Regions from separate parts of the Noviherbaspirillum sp. FW303-A3 genome, predicted to be linked through region 2. Evidence: riboswitches for the same ligand, from Rfam matches in the RefSeq annotation. Region 2 holds a riboswitch; the other holds the start of a gene.

Region 1 (11,642 bases), 850 kb from region 2:
TGGACTGACCGAAGTTGCCGAACAGGCCGGAGGACGAGGTGGTCATCACGATGCGGCCATAGTTCTGCTGCTTCATGATTTCCCACACTGCCTTGGTGCAATACACGGCGCCCATCAGGTGGACATCGACGATCGCGCGGAAATCGTCGAGGCTCATCTTCGAGAAGGTCTTGTCGCGCAGGAAGCCGGCGTTGTTGACGAGGATGTCGACGCGGCCCCATTCCTTCATCGCCTGGTCCACCATTTCCTGCACGCTGGCCGGGTCGGTGACCGATGCCGCGCTGGCGATGGCCTGTCTGCCGGCCGCGCGGATTTCGGCAACGACGCTCTCCGCCGGCGTCATCGCATTGCCCGAGCCGTCGCGCGCCACGCCGAGGTCGTTGACGACGACTTTCGCGCCGCGGGCCGCAAGCTGCAAGGCGTGCGAACGGCCGAGGCCGCCGCCTGCGCCGGTAACGATGGCGACCTGGTTGTCGAAGCGGATGGGTGTGCTCATGTCTCTGGTCTTGGAGTTGTGGAAAGTAATCAATGGTATCGGAATTCCTGAAGACCGGCCGGGCGGGGGTATTCGGAGGGTGTTGGCTAAATGTCATTCATTCCTGCAGCTAAATCGTCCATACTCAGCAATAGCGTTTAACGTTCAACGACAAAGGAGGAATGCCATGCCCTCAGGAAAAATCCTCGTCGCGCAAGGCGGCGGCCCTACCGCAGTCATCAACCAGTCGCTGGTCGGCGTGACGCTCGAAGCGCGGCGTTTCCGCAGCGTTGAACGAATATACGGTGCATGGCATGGCGTGCGCGGCATCGTCAACGAGGACTTCGTCGATCTCACGCAGGAAACCAGCCACAACCTGGAGATGGTGGCCAACACGCCGTCCTCGGCGCTGGGATCGACGCGCGACAAACCGGACATGAAGTATTGCCAGGAAATCTTCGAGGTGCTGCGCGCGCACGAGATCGAGCACTTCTTCTATATCGGCGGCAACGATTCCTCGGACACCGTGCGCATCGTCAGCCTCGAGGCGCAGAAGGCCAACTATCCGCTGCGCTGCATCCACATTCCCAAGACCATCGACAACGATCTCGTCGGCAACGATCACACACCGGGCTTTCCGTCGGCCGCGCGTTTCGTCGCGCAAGCCTTTGCCGGCGCGAATCTCGACAATGCCTCATTGCCCGGGGTCTACGTCGGCGTGGTGATGGGCCGGCATGCCGGTTTCCTGACGGCTGCCTCCGCATTGGGCAAAAAATTCCCCGACGACGGCCCTCACCTGATCTACTTGCCTGAGCGTACGTTCACGGTCGACAAGTTCCTTGCCGACGTGAAGGCAACCTATGAGCGATTCGGCCGCTGCGTCATTGCCGTCTCGGAGGGTGTCCACGACGCGTCGGGCGCGCCCATTGCGACCCTGCTGGCGAAGGACGTGGAGCGCGACGACCACGGCAACGTGCAGCTGTCGGGCACCGGCGCGCTGGCCGACCTGCTGTGCGAGGAGATCAAGTCCAGGCTCAAGATCAAGCGCGTGCGCGGCGACACCTTCGGCTACCTGCAGCGCTCCTTCATCGGCTGCGTATCCGACGTCGACCAGCGCGAAGCGCGCGAGGTCGGCGAAAAGGCGGTGCAGTTTGCGATGTGGGGCGACCGCGACGGCTCGGTGGCGATCAAGCGCACCGGCTTCTACTCCGTCGATTACGAGTTGCTGGAACTGGAAGCGGTCGCCGGCAAGACGCGCACGCTGGAGGACGAGTTCATCGCGCCGTCCGGCACCGACATCACCGATGCCTTCCGCCTGTACCTGCGGCCGCTGCTCGGGTCGAAGATGCCGGATGCCTTCCGCCTGCGTTCCAACCCCGTTCCCAAACGCATGAACCGCGGCTGACATGAAGAGCCACCGCAAGGAACTCTGGTTCAGGACGCGTACGCGCCGCGCCTTCATCAACATCACCCCGCAGGTCGAGGAGGCGTTGCACGCCAGCGGCGTCCGCGAAGGGATGGTGCTGGTCAACGCAATGCACATCTCGGCCTCCGTCTTCATCAACGACGACGAACCGGGGCTGCATCAGGACTTCGATGCCTGGCTGGAGAGGCTCGTGCCGCATGAGCCGATCCGGCAGTACCGGCACAATGACACCGGAGAAGACAATGCCGACGCCCACATCAAGCGACAGATGATGGGGCGCGAAGTGGTCGTGGCGGTCACCGAGGGCCGCCTCGATTTCGGTCCATGGGAACAAATCTTCTACGGTGAGTTCGATGGCATGCGCGACAAGCGCGTGCTGGTAAAGATCATTGGAGAGTGACCGCCATTCCCGCGGCCCAGCGTTGCGCCCCGCCAACTGCTCGCAGGAAAGCGCCGGCTCTGTCCGCCGCGCAAGGTTTCCTGCTTTCTTCCTCCGGCATCGAAGCGATGCCGACGTATGCGATGGAGAATGGAATGCCTTCGTGGATACGCGAAATTCTTGAACGAAGCGAAGCCTTCATGCCCCACGGGCATTGCTACCTGTGGATTCCAAGCTTGCTGTGGCTGCATGTGCTGTCCGACATATTGATCGGGATCGCCTACCTGAGCATTTCGCTGTTGCTGTATATCCTGGTCAGGACGATACGGTTGCCGTTCAGCCCGGTGTTCATTGCGTTCGGCCTGTTCATCGGATTGTGCGGCATGACGCACTTCATGGGCGTCTGGACGGTATGGAATCCGGATTATCTGGCGGATGGGCTGGTGAAGGCGGCGACGGCTGCCGCATCCGTCGCGACCGCCATCGGCCTCGTCTTCGTGCGTCCGCAGGTGGAAGAGGTAGTCCATACCGCGCGCCTGTCGGAAGAGCGGCGCGTGCGTCTCGAAAGCGCGCATGCCGAGCTGGAAGCACTGTACAGGAAAGTGAAGGAGCTCGACGAACTCAAGACGCGCTTCTTCGCGAACGTGTCGCATGAACTGCGTACGCCGCTGGCGCTCATCCTCGGCCCCGCCGAACGCATGCTGGAGGATGCCAACCTGACGCCGGCGCAGCGGCGCGAGCTGGAAAGCATCAGCGGCAACGGCAAGGTCCTGCTCAAGCAGGTGAACGACCTGCTGGATGTGGCGAGGCTGGAAGCGGGGCGGATGGAAATCCGCTATGCGCGTTTCGACATGGCCGGGCAGTGCCGGCACATCATGTCGCAGTTCGACGTCGCCGCCGGGCAGCGGAACATCCGGCAGCGGGTCGACGCGCCTGCCGAACTGCCGGTGGAGGCAGACCCCGAGATGATCGAGCGCGTGGTCGTCAACCTGCTTGCGAATGCGTTCAAGTTCACATCGAAGAATGGCGAGATCCGGCTCGAACTGCGGCCGGGAACGAGTACGTTTACGGTGGCGGTCGAAGACAGCGGCCCCGGCGTGCGCGCGGACCAGCGCGAGACGATATTCGAACGTTTCCGCCAGGCCGATGACAGCGCAACACGCAGGACTGGCAGGACTGGCGGGTCCGGCCTCGGGCTGGCGATCGTCAAGGATGTCGTGGAACTTCACCGCGGCCGCGTCAGGGTCGAAAGCGCGCTTGGCGGCGGCGCACGCTTTGTCGCGGAGCTTCCTTTATTCGCAGGCGCCGGCATCCACGTCGATGAGATGCCGCAGGCGCCCGCGACGGGCGCGCAGACCGTGCTCGATATTGCCCTGCTCGAACGGTCTCCTGTGTCCGCCGCAGCAGAAAATGTCCTGGCAGCCATCCCCGGACTGCCGACGGTGCTGGTGGTCGAGGACAACCGGGAAATGAGCGGATTCATCGCGCGCTGTCTTTCCGGCGCATGCAATGTCGTCACCGCGCATGATGGACAGGAGGGCCTGCAGCGCGCACTGGCGTTGCGGCCCGATCTGGTTGTCACCGACATCATGATGCCGAGAATGAGCGGCGACCAGCTTGTGCACACCATGCGCACCTATTCCGAGCTGGACCACACGCCGGTACTCCTGCTGACCGCGAAAGCGGATGACGACCTGCGGGTCAATCTCCTGCGCAACGGCGCGCAGGACTACCTGACCAAACCCTTCCTGCCGCAGGAGCTGCTCGCCAGGGCTGGCAACCTGCTCGCGATGAAACGGGCAGGCGACACCCTGCGCACCGAGCTGTCCAGCATGTCGGACAATGTCGAGGAACTGGCGAATGCGCTGGCGGTCAAGCACAGGCAGTTGCATACGGCGCTGGACACCACTGAAGTGGCGCGCGAGCAGGCTGAACGAGCGAGCCAGGTAAAAAGCCATTTCCTGGCTGCCATTTCCCATGAGATGCGCACGCCGCTGTCATCCATCTACATGAATGTCCAGCTGCTCGATCTCCACCGAGAGGGACAGCCGCCGGAAGCCGTCGCCGCGCGCATCGCGCGGCTGACCCGCGCCACGAAACAGCTGTCCACCCTGATTGAGGGATTGCTGGAATATACGCGTGTCGAAAGCGGCAGGATTTCCGCCCGGATGGAAAGTGTGGATGCCGCCGCGCTGACGAGCGAGGTGGCGGAAGCAATGGCGGACACCGTACCGGAAGGCGTGCAACTCGTCCTCGAGCCGCCGCCTTCCGGGCTGCAGCCGCTGGTGAGCGACATGCGCCTGCTGCGGGTGGTGCTCGGCAACCTTGTCGCCAACGCACTGAAGTTTACGAAGGAAGGCGAGGTGACGATTCGCGTGGGCGCCAGTGCCGGCTTCCATGTATTCGAAGTCCATGACACAGGCATCGGCATTCCGGAGGCAGACCTGCCACGCATCTTCCTGCCGTTCGAGCAGGTCGAGCCGGTGCAGCGCAAAAGCATACCGGGCGTCGGGCTTGGGCTGGCCCTGGTCAAGCAGATCGTGGAGACCCTCGGCGGCACCGTTGACGTGCACTCGGCATCCGGCGCGGGCAGCACCTTCCGCGTGCGCATGCCCAGCGGCGGGCAGCAGGCTTCCTGACCGGACGAACAGACATGGCATGTGACCGGATACTGATCATCGAGGACGAACCCGACCTGCGGGAAACCCTGCGCGACCTGCTCGAACTGGAAGGTTTCGAGGTGGCCTCTGCTGCCAACGGCAGCGAGGGGCTGCTGGCGCTGGAGAAAACAGGCAAGCCCTGCCTCATCCTGCTGGACCTCATGATGCCGGTGATGGACGGCTGGCAATTCCTGGAAGCGCTGCGCAACCGGCGCGGACCGGCCGACATCGCTGTCGTGGTCGTGTCCGCCATCGCGGACGTGAGCGACGTCAGGGAGCGGTATGGCTGCGAAGTTCTGAAAAAGCCAGTGAAGATCGAGCAGCTTCTTGCGTTTGCTCACGCGCACTGCGAAGGGCGGAAATGAGCGTTAACGACAGAAGTAGTCCATCACGATGCGATCGTGACTGCTGCCCGGCGCGACGACGGTAAAGGCATCGATACAGTTGGAGCTGGCGTCGCGCACCCCATAGAGGACGATTTCTCCCCGGTCGGATCGCAGGCCCGGATGTGCCATGACGCCCCTCGGCGGGCCGAATTTTTCCAGCAGGAATTGATAAGGCTGGCCGCGCCATGCGGCCTGCATGACGTGCTCGCGGTGCTTGCGGGGATTGGTCTTCTGCATCGGACCATCCTCGCGTACGCCGGCTTCCGGCGGCGCGGCACATCCGGACAGGATGAATGTGCCCGCCAGCGCCATGGCGGCCAGCAGATGATGCCGCGGCGAATGTCGCATAGCCATCTTCCTCCACGTCTGCATCCAAGAGGGAAAACAGGACTGCTGTGCTGCATATCCATTCTGCTGTCATGGGTTTGTTGTGTTTTGTGCAAGCGCAACCAGGAGGCCGGAGCAAGTCAAATGCGCATGTCTATGGCGCATGCCGTGGATCAACGCGATAATTGGGAAACACATCCGCGCCCATGAGAACGCCCAGCACCGCTCCCACTGCAACCTTCGGCCTTGAACCGGCCGGTTACCGCAAGTTGCTTGAACAGTTTGCGCATGCCACCCGCATATTTGTGTATAGCGGCGCAGGGATGTCTGCCGACTCCGGACTGCCTACTTACCGGGGCGCCGGGGAGCATCTCTGGACGGGGGACCTGCTCGAGCGCGTGGCGACACCGACCGGCTATGCGCGCGATCCCGCTTTTGCCGTCGAGTGGTACGTCGAACAGGCGCACCGGTTGCTGGCGGCAAGGCCGCATGAAGGGCACGCGGCACTGCGTGCCCTCGAGCGGCACTGGGACGTCACGCATGTGACGCAGAACGTGGACGTGCTGCTGGAGGAAGCAGGCTGCGCCGAAGTGGTCCACCTGCACGGCCGCTTCGACGAGCTCAAATGCCTGCAGTGCCGCTGGACCGGCCTTGCGACCGGCGCGGATGCATTGCGCGAGCCTTGCCCGAATTGCGGAGGCCAGTTGCGCCCGTCCATCGTCTGGATGGGGGAAATGCCGGACAAAGCCGCCGTCGAGCGGGCCGAGTACGGGGCCCGCTCGGCTGGCCTGGTGCTAGTGGTCGGCACGCCGGCGGAAATGTATCCCGGCGCGGCCGTGGTCGAAACCGCGCATCGCGCCGGCGTCCCGATCTGCGTCATCAATCCCGAATGGTGCGAGAACCTGCACTACGCGCAATGGCAATTGTTCGGCGGCGCCCGCACGGTGCTGCCCGTTCTCGCCAGGGACGCCATCGCCCGCATGCAGGCGGAAGGCAGGCCGGTGCCATGGTTCCTGCGCTGGCTGCCCTCATGGGCCAAGTAGGTCGGATCGCGGGAAACGCCAGCGCGGCACGTAGCGCGGGCAATCCAGCTTCCTGAAGGATTCGAAGTCCATCGTGGTGAAGTTTTCCTTCCAGGCGGGGCCGTAGCGCAGGTCCGTCGCTGCGGTCGCTCCCACCGACGGCGTACGGGAAAAACGCAGCCAGGTTTCGAAGTGGCAATTGCCGTCCTTCAGCGCCCGCAGCGTGTACAGGTCGGCGACCTCTCCCGAGTAGAAGGCAATCGACGTTGTCGCCTCCGGCGGAAGCACATCGCCCCACCGGCTGGCGGGACAACGGTCGAGCGGCAGCACGCCGGGCGACAGGCTCAGCACGCCGCGCCGCAACGCATACTTGCCCGCCTGCGGATCGCTCTCGACGGACACGAAGGTCCAGCAAAGGGGATTGGTGGGGAAGGGCGTCAGCGCGACGTCGAGAACACGGTTCGCGCGATCCCTGTGCTGCAGTGTTTCGGCCACGAGGCGTCCGGCGTTCCAGGACGCCATTCCTTGCGTGGCGATAAAGGCTGCGCCGAGTGCGAATGCCGTTGCCAGGCCCCGCCTGCCGGCCGTGCCGGCACGATGCTGAAGGACTCCGGTGATGATGGCAACGACGGCCAGCCCCGCGAGCGAGCTCCAATGGAGGAAGCCCTTCCCCGCGAAGTATGCCGGTGCAGCAGCCAGCGCCACAAGGAACAGGATGCGCAATGCTGGAGGCGCCATCATCGCCAGCGGTACGCCAAACACGATCCAGAAGAACGGCTCGAGGATGAACACCATGTCGCCGTAAAACCAGCGCGAGTCGAACGGGTGGAACGGATGGAGGCCGTACGAATTGAGGAAGTCCATCGACAGGTGCAGCGCGAGCCCGATCGACAGGGCCGCGAAGAAGCCCTTGCGCGCAACGGCACTGGCTTCCATCAGGCGGCGGGCATTGGGCCACAGGAGGAGGACCAGGCCCCACAACAGCAGTGCCTGCGGAATCGCATACAGCAGCGTGTGCGTATGGCCCCGGTGGTGCATCAGGTAGCCGAGCGGCGCCGGCAGCACCGGCGTCAGCACGAGATCAATGTCGGGAAAGTTGCTTGCTGCCCAGGCAGTGAACAGCAACAGGCGGCGGCGCAGGCGCTGCATGCCCGGATCGTCCTCCTGCGGCAGGCTGCGGTGCAGCAGTTCGCCGACTGCCAGGCCGGCGACCGAATGACTCAGGTTATCCATCGGACAATCTTACACGGCTCCCGTGCTCCGCCTCCGGGAACAGCGCAATCGCACTAGCCGTCGAGCTGCGCAAGTGCTTGCCGGATCGCGCCGGCATCTGCAGGACGCACGAGGCGCGCGACTTCGACGCCATCCTTCAGGAAGACCAGCGTCGGCCACAGCTTGATACGGTACGAGCGGCCGAGCCGCTGTCCGGGACCATCCTCGATCTTGATATGCCGGACCGCGTCATGTCCCTCGAATGCCTGTTCGATCAGCGGCTGCGCGCCGATGCAGAAGCCGCACCAGGGTGCGCCGAATTCGACGACGGTCGGGCCGGCAAGCGCATCGACCTCGCTGCGTGCCGGTTCCTGCTCGGCGTAACTGGTGTTGAGTCCCATGCTAATCACCAAAGCAGATGCCGATGTCGCGCGCCGTCTGCAGCGTATCGCTGTCGAGCGGCACGCCCTTCATGCGGCCGGCGACCTCTTCCAGCGCGACGTATTCCACGTTCGGGAAAGCCAGCGACACCATCACGCCCGACATGTCCTGTTCCAGCGCGCGCACGGCTGCCGCGCCGAAGCGCAGCGCCGCTAGCCGGTCGAAGGAGGTCGGGCTGCCGCCGCGCAGCAGGTGGCCGAGCACCACCACGCGCGCATCCTTGCCGGTGCGCTCCTGCAAGGCCTTGGCAACGCGCTCGCCGATGCCGCCCAGGCGCTCGGCATGTCCGGTGCCGGCTGCTTCGGCGACTTCCCGTCCGCCTTCCAGCGGCGCCGCGCCTTCGGCGACGACGACTATCGAGTACATGCGGCCGAGCCCGTCGCGCCAGCGGACCTTCTCCGCGACCTTCTCGATGTCGAACGGAATTTCCGGGATCAGGATACTGTGCGCGCCGCCGGAGATGCCGGCATGCAAGGCAATCCATCCCGCATAACGCCCCATCACCTCCACCACCATCACGCGCTGGTGACTCTCCGCCGTGCTGTGCAGGCGGTCCAGGCAATCGGTGGCAAACGCCACGGCCGTATCGAAGCCGAAGGTGGTGAAGGTCTTGTCGAGATCGTTGTCGATGGTCTTGGGCACGCCGACCACGGTCAGGCCCTTCTTGTGCAGCGCATGCGCGATCGTCAGCGATCCGTCGCCGCCGATGGCCACCAGCGCATCGAGTTTTTCCTTTGCGAAGTAGGCCAGGACCTCGTCCGACCGGTCCGTATCCTTCGTCGTGCCGTCCGGCATCTTCACCGGATAGTGCAGGGGATTGCCCTTGTTGGTCGTGCCGAGGATGGTGCCGCCCAGGTGCGCGATGCCGCGCACGCCGTCCCGCGTCAGGCGGAACACGCCGCCGTCGGCATAGCGATCCGGATTGAGGATGCCGTTGAAGCCGTCGCGGATGCCATAGCATTCCCAGCCGCGGTTGATGGCGGCGAGCACCGTTGCACGGATGACAGCATTGAGGCCGGGCGCATCGCCCCCGCCGGTATTGATGGCGATTCGTTTGACCACAGTTTCTCCTGGATATGTCAATTTAGTATCACCCCCGGGCATCACCAAGTCAATCCGGCCCGGGCGCATTGCCGTTGTGTCAGTAGATCGTGTCAAGCCGCTATCGTTTCGTGGCGCAATTGCCTCGCAGTTGTATCAAGATGCTTCAGTCGTTTTCTAATGGGAAACGATTGGCGTATGCTGGTTCCGGCAGCAAACATTCCGATAAGGGCAAACCCGTCGAAAGGCGGGGACGCAAAGCTTCTGGTCTAAGGGCACACGTCTATGACAGCAGGGCTGCCGAGTGGATACCGTTCCGCTCGCATCCTGCCGCCCTCCAGCTCTCTTCACTCCCGCAACATCTCTCCGTTGCTTGAGATCGTCGCGAATGCATGCCAGGCCATGCGGCACATCTGCGTGCCGCGAGCGGAGGAACCATGTGCAGCAACGATGCATCCGTGCGGTGGAACGCTACCGATTCCACAGCAGCGCGTGCGGCAGTGACAGCAAGGGCGGTGAACATGTTGATCGCCCTCTTTTTCGCGGCATTGCTTGCCGCATGTGCAGGACCCTTTCCCCTCGCACCGGTCTCGGTGGAAGAAAGCGAACAGCAGGCCGTTGCGGCCCAGGCCGCGCAAGAGTCGGCGCGCAAGAAACGCGTGCGGGCGCAGGACGTGCTCGCCGAGTGGGGGACGTTCGGTATCGAACCGCGATCCTTCCGCAAGGCGGCGCGCGGCGCATCGCCGCGGCCGCTGCTGCCCATGCCGGATTACAGCGAATCGATCCAGGATATCGTCGACAATGCCACCTGCCATTCCTGCGATGCCAAGCCTTACCATCACATGGTCGTCAATGCATCGCTGCGGCACGGCGTGCCGTCCAGCCTGATCCATGCGGTCATCCAGAAGGAGTCCGGGTACAACCCGAAGGCACGCTCGAAGAGGAATGCGCGCGGGCTGATGCAGGTCACCCCGGGAACGGCGAAGTTCGTCGGTATCGTCAACGCGCATTCGCTGTACGATCCGCAGACGAATATCCACGCCGGCACCGCCTACCTGAAGTACCTGATGCGTACCCATGCGACGTTCGACGAGGTGCTTGCCGCCTACAACTCCGGCCCCGGCAACGTGCGCAAATACAATGGCGTGCCGCCTTTCAACGAGACGCGGCGCTATGTGCGGGACGTGAGGAAGTTCTACGCGGCGACATCCGGCGACGAACCCTGAGGCAGCGCATCGGCAAGGTCAGGTTGCAATGCGAGTGCCTGGCGATATGCCGCTTCGGCCTCCGTCTGGCGTCCTGTTTCCTTCAAGAGGTTGCCGAGATTGACGTGGGCGCTTGCGGAGACTGGATTGAACTTGATCGCCCGCCTGAAGCAATCTTCCGCCTCATCCGGCCGACCCGCGCGCTTGAGCGCCAGTCCGAGGTTTTCGTGCGATTCCGCGTCGTCGGGCAGATGCTTCGCCGCCATGCGGAAGGCATGCACCGCGTCCTTGCCCTGCATCAGTTGCGCCAGTCCCATCCCCTTCCATGCGATGCCGAAGCGGGGCGCATCCTTCACCAGTTCCAGCGCCGCATTTTCCATGTCGGCATAACGCCTGCTCATGAACATCGCGGCCAGCATGTTGCGGCCGGCATCGGCGTGGCCGGGATGGATCTTGAGGACCACGCGGTATAACTGCTCCGCTTCCTTCAACCGGCCGCGCAGATGATGGGTAATGGCCTGCTGAAGGGCAATGTTCGTGGATGGGGACGACAGGGACATTTCTTTATCCGTGGCAAGGTGGCTGAGCGAAACAGGGTAGCGATCCCGGATTGTCTTTGGAGGCCAACATGCGTGCGGTTGCGGTGGAACAAAATCACGCGCCATGGATCGGCGGGAACTTACCTCCCGGTGATGCGCTCGCAGCCTTTCCGGCGGTACCTCGGTCCGTCTAACGTCCTGAAAACGCGGTGCCTTTCGACGCGAAGCCATTCCCTGCGGTGGCGGCCCCGGCCGCAATCGCCGTGCATGAAAACGAAGTGGTCCGTTTTGCGCGCCACATGTTTTCGCAGTCGGCCCTTGCGGACGTCATCGAATTCCATGCCGTGCAAACGGCGGCATCGCACATCCCGTTGGTGCATCAGCAAGCCTTCTGCGCCGAGGACTTCATCGTCGCGCTGCCGGCCACGCCGCAGGAATACCTTGCGCGGCTCGGTCCGGCCACCCGCAAGAACCTGAAGCGCCACCGCAACCGGCTGGAGCGCGATTTCCCCACATTCCGGCATGCCGT
Region 2 (11,642 bases):
CAAGTCGGAAGAGTTCCGCAATGCTTTCCGTGACAGCCTCGTGGCGTCCGTCAAGACGATGGACGCCAACTCTCCGGTGATCACCCGTGCCGTCGCTCGCCACCCACGTCCGCCGGGACAGCCGATGCCCGTTCAGCAGGCGGAAATGTATTACGGCCAGACCGCCAAGCGCTGAAGACTATAACGACTGGTCCCGGTACCACACCATCTGGTGCGTGGTCGCCAGCAGGATGCCGTTCCTGGACCAGACCTTTCCCTCCTGGTCGTAATACCCGCCGTTGAAGGCGTTCGCCTTTGCCGTTGCAAAAGTGTGGTGTCCCTCTACCTTCTGCAGCGCCTCGCTGTCCGCATGGAAGTTGATCGTGAGCGTCACCGTCGAGATCGGCGTCGGACCGCCCTTGCGCACGAACAGGCGGGGAATGAAGGTGTCGCAATGCGCGGCGATGGACGGGAAGTCCAGCCCGCGCGGCGGCACGTCGCTGATCCAGCATTGCGTGTCGCTGTCGCTTCCTCCTGCGAGCGGATCACGGTTGACATAGCGCACGTCGTACATCTGGAGGAAAGGGACGTTGGCCGGCGATGCGTAGCGGTCGCGCTCTTCCGGCGCCGCGGCCGGAGGCATCGTTGATTCGGTGTCGGACCAGGCGTCGCGCCGCACCGCAAACACCGCGGTGCCGGTAATCGCCGGCTCGGCATCATCGCCTTGGCGGATTTCCATCTGCCAGTGCTGCGTCGACCGGCCGGTGCGCACCGGATGCACCCGAATGCGGAACCCGCCTTTCTGGAGCGGCCCCGCGAAGTTGACCGTCATGGCCAGTGGATCGCCCAGCCGGCGCGGGTGCGACAGGATCGCCTGCAGCAGCGTGGCGACCGTGGTGCCGCCGAACGGTGAGATCATGTTCCAGTAATGTTCGGACGTATGGCCGCGATACAGGTCGTCGCTTTCCGCCTCCAGGGCGAGCGCCTGGTCAAATGGGTGGGTTGTCATGGGCTTTCTTGTCTGATTGAGAAATGCGAACACTCGTGCTTTTCAATGGTAAACAAAATTGCCGGCCGGTGCAGGGTTTGCGGAAAATCAGCGGATTCTCAAAAAGTTGCCGTGCGGATACAAAAATTGCCGCTTGCTGCTATACTGGGTCTATCAATCCACCGCAGGGCAAACCGGTCGAAAGGCCGGGACGCAAAGCTTCCGACCTAACAGGGACATCGTCTCTCATGGTAGCGGGGCCGCCTTCTGAAGCGAAGTCAAGCTTCATGCTTTGGCATGCCTTGCCTTTTTGGAATGCCAATGCACAAACACCTCATTGCCATCCTGCTGCTTTTGCCTGCGATCGCGTTCGCCGAATGCGGCTTCACGCGCAGCGGCAATGCCATGACTATCGTGGTCGGCAAGGATGCCAAGTGCCTGTCTTCAGGTACGTTCCGCGAGGCGCTGAAGAGAGATATTGCCGATGCCCTGGAAGAGGATGAGGCGAGTGCTGTCGAGAAGAAGCGCGCCTTCGACGACCGTAACGCGCGCGGCAACAAACTGTGGGCGATTGCCGAGCGGCGGCACCAGGAAACAGGCGGCCGCTACTTCGGACAGAAGCGATAGCTCACTTACGCATATGCCGCATCTGCCGGCAGCTTTCCTGCGCGCATGGGCATGGCGACGTCCAGTCCATGCCGCAACTCCACCACCTGTACTTCAAGCGGATCAGGGGCGCCCGGCGCGAACAGGAGCCATTGCGCCCCGGCGCATGACTCGAGCAGGACCGCCGTGTCCAGCCGCTCCGACAGCATGTTCGCGGCATACTCCACCGGTACTTTGTCGTCGCATGGAATGCTGACCCCGACGGCAAATCCCTGTGCGTAGCGGACGACGAGCGGCTTGTCCCCGGCGTCAGGCGCAATGCCGAACGCTTCGGCAAGCGCCTCCTGCAGCATCGTGTCGGCAACCTGCTCCCGTACGAACAGGACGATCTCGGTGTCCATGCCCGGTCCTAGCCGGCCCTGCGATGCAAGCGCGAGAACAGCAGCGAACCGCCGATGGCAACCGGCACCAGTGGCAGCAACTGCAGCACCAGTTGGCGGTCAACCAGCCCGTTCCTGGTGAGGAACATGACCACTCCGGCCAGGATGAGGATCATCGGGAAGGCAAGGCCCTTGCTGCGTCCTTGTGTCGTGGATTCTTTCATGCCGATCTCCTTGTCAAGATGGCTCCACGATAATGCCGACCCCGGCACGCTGCCACGGCAATGCGACGAAATGCACGGATCGCGGAGCAAAGCGCATGTATGCGGGCACGGAGTGCGAAAAAAAGCCCGCACGGGACGGCGGGCCAAACCCATATTGGGCAGATATGGGTGAGACAGGCAGGCGGGCCGCAATGGCAGATCAGCTGCCGGACGAGGTGCCGGGGCGGACGGATTCCGCTGCGCGGATCGCTTCTTCACGCGATTTCCCGGTCGCGACATGGGTGTGCTCGACGAATTCGGACTGGTTGCCGACTTGCCCGTGGGCGTAGGCCTGTTCCAGCTCGGCGCGTACGTCGGCGCGGGATTTTCCGCCCGTCGTGCCGGTGTGTTCGACAAATTCCGCGTGCTGCGTCACCGACTGGCCTTGCGCATGGGCTCGATCGAGTTCGACGCGGACCTGGGCGCGCGGCGCTGTCGATGCGGTGGTGGCGTGCTCCACGAATTCGCTCTGGCGATTCAGTTCGCCGCGGGCGTAGGCTTGCTCGACTTGGGCGCGTACCTGCGCACGGGTAAGGACCGGATCCGCCGCAAACGCGCTGGCGGTGGTGGCGATCAGGGCAATGGCGATGCTGGACAGTTTGGCGTTCATTTGTATTCTCCAAAGAAATTAAAGGCGGCAAAACCGGTGCCGCAACCTGAAAACTTGTCACTACGCAAACCACTGCCCGGAACCGGCTAGTGACTTGCAAAATGCAAGCTACGGATTCATCATAAACCAGTGACTTTTATTTTGCAAGTAAGTACAATGAAAATCATGGACAAGCCCGACAAACCCGAAAAGTACTGCGCACCGCTGACCTGCCCGATCGTCCGTTCCGTGAAGCTGATCGGCGACGAATGGGTGCTGCTCGTGCTGCGCGCGCTGTTCCGTGGCGCGCATCGCTTCGACGAATTGCAGAAGCAGACCGGCGCGGCGACCAACATCCTGACCAACCGCCTTGGCAGGCTGGTCGAGGGGGGGCTCGTCGCAAAGAGTCCCTACCAAGAGCGGCCGGTGCGATTCAAGTACGAGTTGTCGCCTGCCGGCGTCGCCCTGTTCCCCGTCGTGCTGGAACTGATGCGATGGGGGGACGAATGGTTGCCGCGGGAAGATGCGCCGCCGGTCCGGCTGCTGCATACCGAGTGCGGCAAGCTTTCCCGGCCGGGCCAGCAATGTTCGGAATGCGGCAAGCCGATGACCGCGGGGAATGTGCGCGTGGTGGAAGGCGAAGACAACCCGGCGTTAAAGACCGCGTGAGATAGAATGCGCCATCCCCGGACGCGCGGCATGCGCGGCCGGTTTCTTGCATCCAACCCATTCCCTACGATGAGCGCATACCCTGTCATTCACTGGAGCGAGGCAGGCCAGGAACGCTCCGCCCGCTGGCGCTCCGAAGCCGCCGTTCCGCCGCCCAAACGCGTTGCCATCGCCGATGATCGAACCACGGCCGATGCCGCCTACCGCATGGCGTGCGAAGGCACGGCCCTGTTGTGGCGCGGCGATTTCCAGAATGCGCGGCAGTTGCTGCAGGCACTGGCGCGACGCACCGACCGCAAACCGAAAACCGGCAAGGCCGCGCCGGCCACCCCCGCCGAGGCATTCCATCTGCATCGCAAGGCGCAGGCGCAGCGCGCCCGCATCCTCGGCATGGTGCTGCTGCCTTTCGATGCCGGCCATGTTGTTCCGCTGCGGCGCGCGCCCGACGTGCAGCAGGCGTGCGAAGAAGCCTACGGCCCGGCGCATGAACCCTACGTGGCCTCGCTGCGCGAGCTGCAGGGGCTGGTCGGCGCGCACGAATGGCGCAAGAAGGGCGTCGACATTCCCGCGCTCGGCGCGAAGATCCATCCCTGGTACGGCGTGTTCTCGCCGGTGCGTGGCGAATATGTCGACCTGGTGGCGAAGGCGCCGCTGCCGTCGATGGCGCTGGCATTCGATATCGGTATGGGAACGGGCGTGCTTTCCGCCGTGCTGGCGAAAAGGGGCGTGGAGCGCGTTGTCGCGACCGACCAGGATCCCCGGGCGCTGGCCTGTGCACGAGAAAATATCGACCGTCTTGGTCTCTCGGCGCAGGTGGAACTGGTCACAGCAGACCTGTTCCCGCAGGGGCGGGCGCCGCTTGTCGTCTGCAATCCGCCCTGGTTGCCGGCACGGCCGAGTTCCCCCATCGAATACGCGGTCTACGACCCCGACAGCCGGATGCTGCGCGGCTTCCTCGATGGACTGGCGGCGCATCTTGCGCCGGGCGGCGAGGGATGGCTGATTCTTTCCGACTTTGCCGAACATCTCGGGTTGCGCACGCGCGACGAGTTGCAGGGCTGGATCGACAAGGCGGGATTGAAGGTGATCGGGAAGCTGGATGCTCGGCCGAGGCATCCGAAGGCCGCCGACGCAAGCGATCCACTGCATGCCGCACGATCTGCGGAAGTGACTTCGCTCTGGCGGCTGGTCGCAGCCTAATCTGCCGTCTCGACGCGATTGCGCCCCAGGCGCTTCGCTTGCAGCAACGCCTGGTCGGCCGCCTCGGTCAGGCCGGGGGCAGTGTGGTGGATGCTCGGGAAGGCCGCAACACCGGCACTGAAGGTCGCGTGCAGGGCGCCCTCTGGATGCGCATGCGGCAGTGCCGAGAAGTCGCGGCGGATGCGGTCGATGACCGGCATGGCGCGTGCCAGGTCTACGCCGGGCAGCGCGATGATGAATTCCTCTCCGCCATAGCGCCCGATCAAATCCACCGAGCGCAGTCGCCCCTTGAGCAGCCACGCCAGGCCCCGGATCACCTGATCGCCGACCGGGTGGCCGTAGGTGTCGTTGATCGATTTGAAATGATCGATGTCGATCATCGCCACGGTGAGCGCACCCTGTGTTTCGGTTTCCCGCACCATCGCTTGCAGGCGCGATTTGGCCGACGTGTGGTTGAGCAGGCCGGTCAGGCCGTCGAGGCGTGTCGAGCGCCGCGTTTCGCGGAAGCGTTCGATCCGCGTCTTGACCACCGCCGCCAGCAATACCGGGTTGAAGGGCTTCACCAGGAACTGGTCGCCGCCGAGCCGCAGCGCCTCCACCTGCATGCCGACATCCGATTCGCCGGACAGGTAGACGATGGGCAGCGCGCTGTAGGCGGCCATCTGCCGCAGCACGCGCGTCGCTTCCACGCCGTTGAAGCGCGGCATGTGCATGTCCATCAGCACGAGGTCGGGCTTGTACGATTCGAGCGCTTCGAGCAGCCTGGCCGGATCGTTGATCGCATGGCAGTCGATGTCGTGCTGCGCGAGCGTGCGCTGGATCAGCGCCACCGCGACGCGGGAATCCTCGACCACCAGCACGCGGTATTGTTCCTGCTCGTTGCTTTGCACGAGGTCGAGCACGCAATTGAGCACCATGGCGGGCTGGTCTTCGGCGGGAATGGTGACGTCGATGCCGGCGCGCATGAGTTCGACGATCGGCTCGATCGCCGATTGCACGCCGAGATAGAACAGCTGGCTCGCCGGACAGCTCTTGCGGATGGCGGCGATGCAATCGAACTGCACTTCACCCGGTTCGTCGGCGGCGGGAATGAACAGCACCGCCAGCGGCATGTCTTCGGGAAGGCGCAGCGCATCCCAGTCGAGCGCAAAGATCTTGAAGCCGAAGAACTTGAGCTGGCGGGTCAGCGCATCGGCCATCTCGCGCTTTTCGGGCGCGGTCACCATCCAGATCGCACGCGGCTTGATCCAGTCGATATCCGCCGTGGAAGGCGGTTCGTCCGAGCGCCGGCCGGCGGCGGAAGGGCGCGAGCTCGCCACGGCACCGAGCAACGTATCGACCTGGCGCTGCAAGGACTGGATGTCCTGTTGCGGGACAGGGTGCGTTTCCTGGTCTCCCAGCTTCGCCAGCGCCGCGTTCTCGAGTCCCTCGCACAAGCGCACCAGGCCGGGCAGGCGCAGGCGGTTGAAGTATTCGGTCAGGCTGTTGACGGCCACCGCAAATTCGATGAACTGTTCGAACCGTCCTTCGGCGACGTAACGCTCCCAGCGCGTGCGCAGCACGTAGATGCGGTCTTCGACGGGATCGGGAGAAAGCGTGTTCATGGTGGGAACAGATTATCCGGGATCGTTGTCATAAAGGAAAGCTCAACCCGGGTTGTCGTACCGCAGCCCGGTGCTATTCTTAATCATATCCGGAACGATAGGTTGCCGAGGGGAAATTCCATGCGCATGAGCGATGAAGAATATTTCCGCAGCTGTGTGGCCAAGGAGCGCCACCTGGCGCAGCTGCTCGGACATGAAGTGGAGGAGTACTGCGAGAATGCGGGCACACTCTGGATCAACACCGAGCCGGTGCCGCAATGGACGAGGGACTGGAATGCCTGCGGCGCGCTGCTGACCCAGTACGGCATTCCGCTGAGCTTTCACAAGGAGGCGGGAGAATCCCGCTGCAGTTCGGTCAAGTCAGGGCCGGTGATCGTCCACTTCGCCGATCATCCTAACCGCGAACGCGCCGTCATGTATGCGATCGTCAAGGCGGTGATCCACCTGCTCGAGCACGACAAGAGCTTCAAGGACCTGCACCACCCGCTGCACCTGCCCGGCATGCATCATCATCACTGATCCAGCGTTGCGGCAATCCGGAAGAGGACCAGACGCGCAGGTGCAGCTGCGACAGGGAGTACGGGTCGTCGAGCAGCGCGTTCTTCTGCGCATTGCCGAGGATCGCCGGTCCGCCGCGCACGAGCGCGGGCGTCACCGCAATCGATGCATCCGCGCGCGAGCGCGGCCTGCCAGCTGCGCATGCAAGCGCATTGAGCACGGGATCGACGGCAGCGCGGGAAAAATCGGCAGCCGCTTCCGCTTCCGCATGATGCGCCGCGGTTGCCTTCAGTTCCGCCGGAGGCGCCAGTTCTTCCGGTATCGCGAACAGCTTCGCCTTCCGCAAACGCCTTCCCAGCGAGACCCGGCTCGACAGCACCGAGAGCGGCCCTGACAACGCCAGTCCGCCTGCGATCGGCAGCAGCCAGGGCAGGAAGGAGGGATTGAGCAGGTAGACGCCTGCCGCCCACGCCACCCCGAGCGCCATGTGCCATCCGTGCTTGGCCAGGGCTTCGCGCCAGCCGGTTTCGGAATCGCCGCGCGGCGGCGACTTCCAGTGGATTTCCCAGCCAAGGAAGGCGGCAGCGACAAACCAGGTGTGGAACAGCATGCGCACCGGCGCCAGCAGCATGGAGAACAGCACTTCCAGCAGCATGCCGCCCAGCACGCGCAGCTTGCCGCCGAACTGCTGCGCACCGTGCGCCCAGACCAGCAGCACGCTCAGCAGTTTGGGCAGGAACAGCAGGGTCGCGGTCGCGGAGAACAGCGCGATCGCCTTGTCCGGATGCCATTGCGGCCAGATGGGAAACAACTGGCGCGGCTGCGTGAAGTATTGCGGTTCGGTCAGCGCGTGCATGGCCAGCATGCCGGTCGAGAGCGCGAGGAACAGGCACCACAGCGGCGCGGACAGGTAGGCCATGACACCGGTCACGAAGACGGCGCGATGGACGGGATGCATGCCGCGCGCGGTGAACAGGCGGAAGTTCATGAGGTTGCCATGGCACCAGCGGCGGTCGCGCTTGAGCTCGTCGAGGAGATTGGGCGGCATTTCTTCGTAGCTGCCCTCCAGGTCGTAGGCAATCCACACCGCCCAGCCGGCACGCCGCATCAGCGCCGCTTCGACGAAGTCGTGCGACAGGATGTCGCCGGCCAGCGATCCGCGGCCGGGCAGGGGAGCAAGCGCGCAATGGTGCATGAAGGGCGCAACGCGGATGATCGCGTTATGGCCCCAGTAATGCGATTCGCCCAGTTGCCAGTAGTGCAGGCCGGCGGTGAACAGCGGGCCGTAGACGCGCGTGGCGAATTGCTGGATGCGCGCATACAGGGTTTCGCGTCCCGCTGCGACCGGTGCGGTCTGGATGATGCCGGCACCCGGGTTCGCTTCCATCAGACGCACCAGGCGCGTGATGCAGGTCCCGCTCATCACGCTGTCGGCGTCGAGCACGATCATGTAGCGGTAGTTTTTTCCCCAGCGCCGGCAGAAGTCGTCGATGTTGCCGCTCTTGCGTTTCACGCGGCGCTTGCGGTGACGGTAGAAGATGCGGCCGAAGCCGTCCACTGCGCGGCACAGCGAGGCCCAGGCGGACAGCTCCGCCGCGCGCACGTCGCTGTCGCTGCTGTCGCTCAACACGAAGAAATCGAAATGCGCGAGATCGCCGCTGCGCGCCATGGATTCATAGGTGGCACGCAAGCCTGCCATGACGCGCGGTACGTCTTCATTGCAGATCGGCATGACGATTGCCGTGCGCGCCTTGTCGGGGATGGGCGCCGCGTCGTCCACCTTCCGCGCGATGCCATACCGGTCCCTGCCGCGCAGCAGGACGAGGAATCCCGCCATTGCCGTCCAGAATCCCGCAGATACCCAGCAGAACAGGATGGCGAACAGCGCGAGCAGCAGCATTTCCAGTTTGGCCTCGCCCTGGTACGGCAATACCTTGCCCATGAACCACGTGGCTACCGCTGTCTGCGACAGCATCAGCGCAAGCAGGATGATGCGGCGGACATTACCGAGGTAGCGCCAGTGTCCGCGCGGATCGGGACCATCGATGCCGTCGTCCGGATCGGGCAGCGGCATGTCCGCCGGCCACGGTTTGCGGTGTGCATCGTCGTCGCGGCGCTCCTGCCATTCGTTGCGCCGGCGCATGCGCTTTTCTGACCAGCGAAGGATGGGATTGAGTTCCCCCCACGGATGCGGCGCCATCGGTGCGCGATTGAGGGGCGGCGTGAATTGCATGCGGACATGCCTGCGCCGTTCGATGTCGAGGCGGCGGACGTTGCCTGCAGGTTGCGGTTCGGTGCTGCGGCGGTCGAACGCCAGTTGCAGTCTCCGCGTGATCGAACCGAAAGCCGGGTTGCCGCGGTCGGCCAGTCTTCCGGCAAGGGCATGATGCAAGCCCGTCATCGGTTCCTCGGCATGGGCCGCCATGCGCAGTTCGATCTCGCGCCGTTGCGCTTCGGTCAGCGGCAACCGGTCGAGGTAGTCGCCGGCAGGCGCGTCGGACGACGATCTTTGTCTTACTCCGGGGGAAGGATATAGCTCCACGTTTCCGATAAGGTGTTGTTGTTGCTGTTGAGGTAACCGCGCAACTCCACCGGTTTCTTTTCGTCGGTGCGGCGCAGCCGGACAGTCATGCGCCATCCGCCCGTCGCATCGTTGCGGATGGTATTCGTCTCCATGATCTTCCCGTTGGCGTCGGCGCTGACCACCGCATCGACCTTGTCGCCGGCCGCGAGTTTCTTCAGCGCCGGCCCTTCGAAATCGACCGACAGCGCAATGCTGTCGTCCGGCTTTTTCACCCAGCCATGACCGCGGCGCGTCTGCACCGTCCATGACGAGGGCGGACGCTTTTCCGCATCCTTCTGCCACAGCAACCGGTATTCGACATCGAAAGGCTCGCCGGGGCGCGGCGGGTTGTCGGGTACCCAGAAGGCAACGATGTTGTCGTTGGTTTCGTCCGGCGTCGGGATCTGGATCAGCTCCACCCGTCCGGCACCCCACTGCCCCTTCGGCTCAACCCAGGCGCTGGGGCGCATTTCATAACGCGCTTCGAGGTCTTCGTAACTGTTGAACTGGCGATCCCGTTGCATCAATCCGAATCCCGCCGGATTGTTCAGCGCATACGAGGTCATCAGCAACCGCCTGGGGTTCACCAATGGACGCCAGATCCACTCGCCGGTTCCCGACTGGATCGCCAAACCGTCGGAATCGTGTACTTCCGGACGGTAATCCTCGATCGGCGCGCGCTGGTTCTCGCCGAAGAAATACATGCTGGTGAGCGGCGCGATGCCCAGTTTGGACACGTTTTCGCGCAGGTAGAGTTGCGCCTTCACATCCACCGCGGTATCGACGCCCGGCCGCAGCGTGAAGCGATAGGCGCCCGCCACGCGCGGCGAATTGAGCAGGGCGTAGATGGTGAGTTCCTTCGATATGGAGGAGGGGCGTTCCACCCAGAACTCAGTGAACTGGGGGAATTCCTCGCCTGAACTCAACGCCGTGTCCACGGCCAGCCCGCGTGCCGAGAGCCCATACAACTGGCCCTTGCCCACCGCGCGGAAATAGCTCGCGCCGAGGAAGACCAGCACCTCATCCTTGTACTTCGTCGTGTTCACCGGATAGTGCACGCGGAAGCCGGCGAAACCGAGGCCGGCCAGGTCCCTGGGCTGGAGGTCGTTGGCGCCGTAATGGAAGGACTTCGGATCGAAGCGGATCTCCTGCACGTTCCTGCCCACGATTTCGTGTACTTTCACCGGCGTATCGAAGGTCCGTCCCTGGTGGAAAAAGGCGAGTTCGAACGGCAGCTTCGCATTGCGCCACCAGGACCGGGAAGGGTCGAAACGGATATCCCGGTACTGGTCGTAATCGAGGTTCGCCAGTGCTTTCGAGACATTCTTTTCCGGTTTCGCATAAGAGGTCGCGGCCAGGCGCCGGGCCTTTGAAGCGACATCTTCAAAGTTGAAAGCATGCGCATGCACTGTAGTGAGCAAGGACGCCAGCGCGATTGCACGGGCGGTGTTGATCCAGGTCATCGGATTCGCAGACATTTTCCTCTTTGCCGTATGGTCATGCGCGTATGTTGCAGGGCATCGCTGTTACCGCTTTGAGCATGGGCAATCATTGGTGAATTCGCTGCGGTTGCTTAGCTGAAAGGCGACGATGCACGCATGGAAACGGCGGTACAATGGCCGCTGCTTTCCCCATGGCCAGCCTTGCAGGGACATGATGAGACTGCCGACCTTCATCATCGACAATATCGATCGGATCATCACCGAGTGGAAACACGCGGCCCTTCCTGCCATGCTGCCGCTTGAGGGCCAGGCAAAGCAGATCCTGATGGCTGTCGCTGCCGACATCGAGTCCGGCGCCGGCCAGTCCACCTCTTCCTCCGCCGTCACCATAAGAACCGTGCTGCGTGCGACGCCGGACTTCGACGTCCAGCAGGTCGGCGAAGCACTGCGTTTGCTGCGTGCAGTGGTTCCTTCCATGTGGAATCCGGAGGATGGACATGCCTTCGACGAGTGGCGGCGTTTCCATGATGCGGTCGACTTCGCTGTCAGCGAGGCGATTGCGCAATATGCAATCCAGGTGGAACGCACACGCTCCCTGTTCCTGGGCATGCTCGGCCACGACCTGCGCACGCCGCTGACCGCCATCGACATGACATGCCAATACCTTGCGAGCGACGATGCGCCGCCCGAGCACAAGCTGGAGGCTGTCGCCCGCGTAAACCGCTGTGCCCGAACCATGGAAGGCATGATCCGGGATGTGCTCGACTTCGCGCGCTCGCGCCTGGGCAAGAGCATGTCGGTCGCGAAGAAGCCGGTCGATCTCGGCACTGCCTGCCATGAGGCGCTGGAGGACATGCGTGC

The links. A riboswitch is a leader RNA that binds a small molecule or an ion and turns the genes downstream of it on or off. The one in region 2 is predicted to bind cyclic di-GMP.
Region 1: another riboswitch for cyclic di-GMP. It lies ahead of AC3WOY_RS11490 (lytic transglycosylase domain-containing protein); the one in region 2 lies ahead of AC3WOY_RS15490 (hypothetical protein).

What each region holds. Positions count from the first base shown of each region.
Region 1 is NZ_JBYTAZ010000001.1:2,351,451-2,363,092, reverse strand. It holds gene AC3WOY_RS11540 (SDR family NAD(P)-dependent oxidoreductase) at 1-496, opposite strand, end outside; gene AC3WOY_RS11535 (6-phosphofructokinase) at 663-1,880, shown strand; gene AC3WOY_RS11530 (secondary thiamine-phosphate synthase enzyme YjbQ) at 1,882-2,301, shown strand; gene AC3WOY_RS11525 (ATP-binding response regulator) at 2,298-4,919, shown strand; gene AC3WOY_RS11520 (response regulator transcription factor) at 4,934-5,305, shown strand; gene AC3WOY_RS11515 (hypothetical protein) at 5,309-5,674, opposite strand; gene AC3WOY_RS11510 (SIR2 family NAD-dependent protein deacylase) at 5,860-6,696, shown strand; gene AC3WOY_RS11505 (metal-dependent hydrolase) at 6,682-7,908, opposite strand; gene AC3WOY_RS11500 (thioredoxin family protein) at 7,962-8,288, opposite strand; gene AC3WOY_RS11495 (6-phosphofructokinase) at 8,290-9,390, opposite strand; cyclic di-GMP riboswitch class I at 9,590-9,674, shown strand; gene AC3WOY_RS11490 (lytic transglycosylase domain-containing protein) at 9,891-10,595, shown strand; gene AC3WOY_RS11485 (tetratricopeptide repeat protein) at 10,565-11,134, opposite strand; gene AC3WOY_RS11480 (GNAT family N-acetyltransferase) at 11,323-11,642, shown strand, end outside.
Region 2 is NZ_JBYTAZ010000001.1:3,206,384-3,218,025, forward strand. It holds gene AC3WOY_RS15480 (hypothetical protein) at 1-175, shown strand, start outside; gene AC3WOY_RS15485 (acyl-CoA thioesterase) at 179-988, opposite strand; cyclic di-GMP riboswitch class I at 1,146-1,235, shown strand; gene AC3WOY_RS15490 (hypothetical protein) at 1,289-1,594, shown strand; gene AC3WOY_RS15495 (hypothetical protein) at 1,600-1,974, opposite strand; gene AC3WOY_RS15500 (hypothetical protein) at 1,983-2,177, opposite strand; gene AC3WOY_RS15505 (DUF4148 domain-containing protein) at 2,377-2,826, opposite strand; gene AC3WOY_RS15510 (winged helix-turn-helix transcriptional regulator) at 2,992-3,474, shown strand; gene AC3WOY_RS15515 (methyltransferase) at 3,544-4,674, shown strand; gene AC3WOY_RS15520 (GGDEF domain-containing response regulator) at 4,671-6,278, opposite strand; gene AC3WOY_RS15525 (aminoacyl-tRNA synthetase) at 6,405-6,797, shown strand; gene mdoH (glucans biosynthesis glucosyltransferase MdoH) at 6,745-9,318, opposite strand; gene AC3WOY_RS15535 (glucan biosynthesis protein G) at 9,291-10,817, opposite strand; gene AC3WOY_RS15540 (sensor histidine kinase) at 10,993-11,642, shown strand, end outside.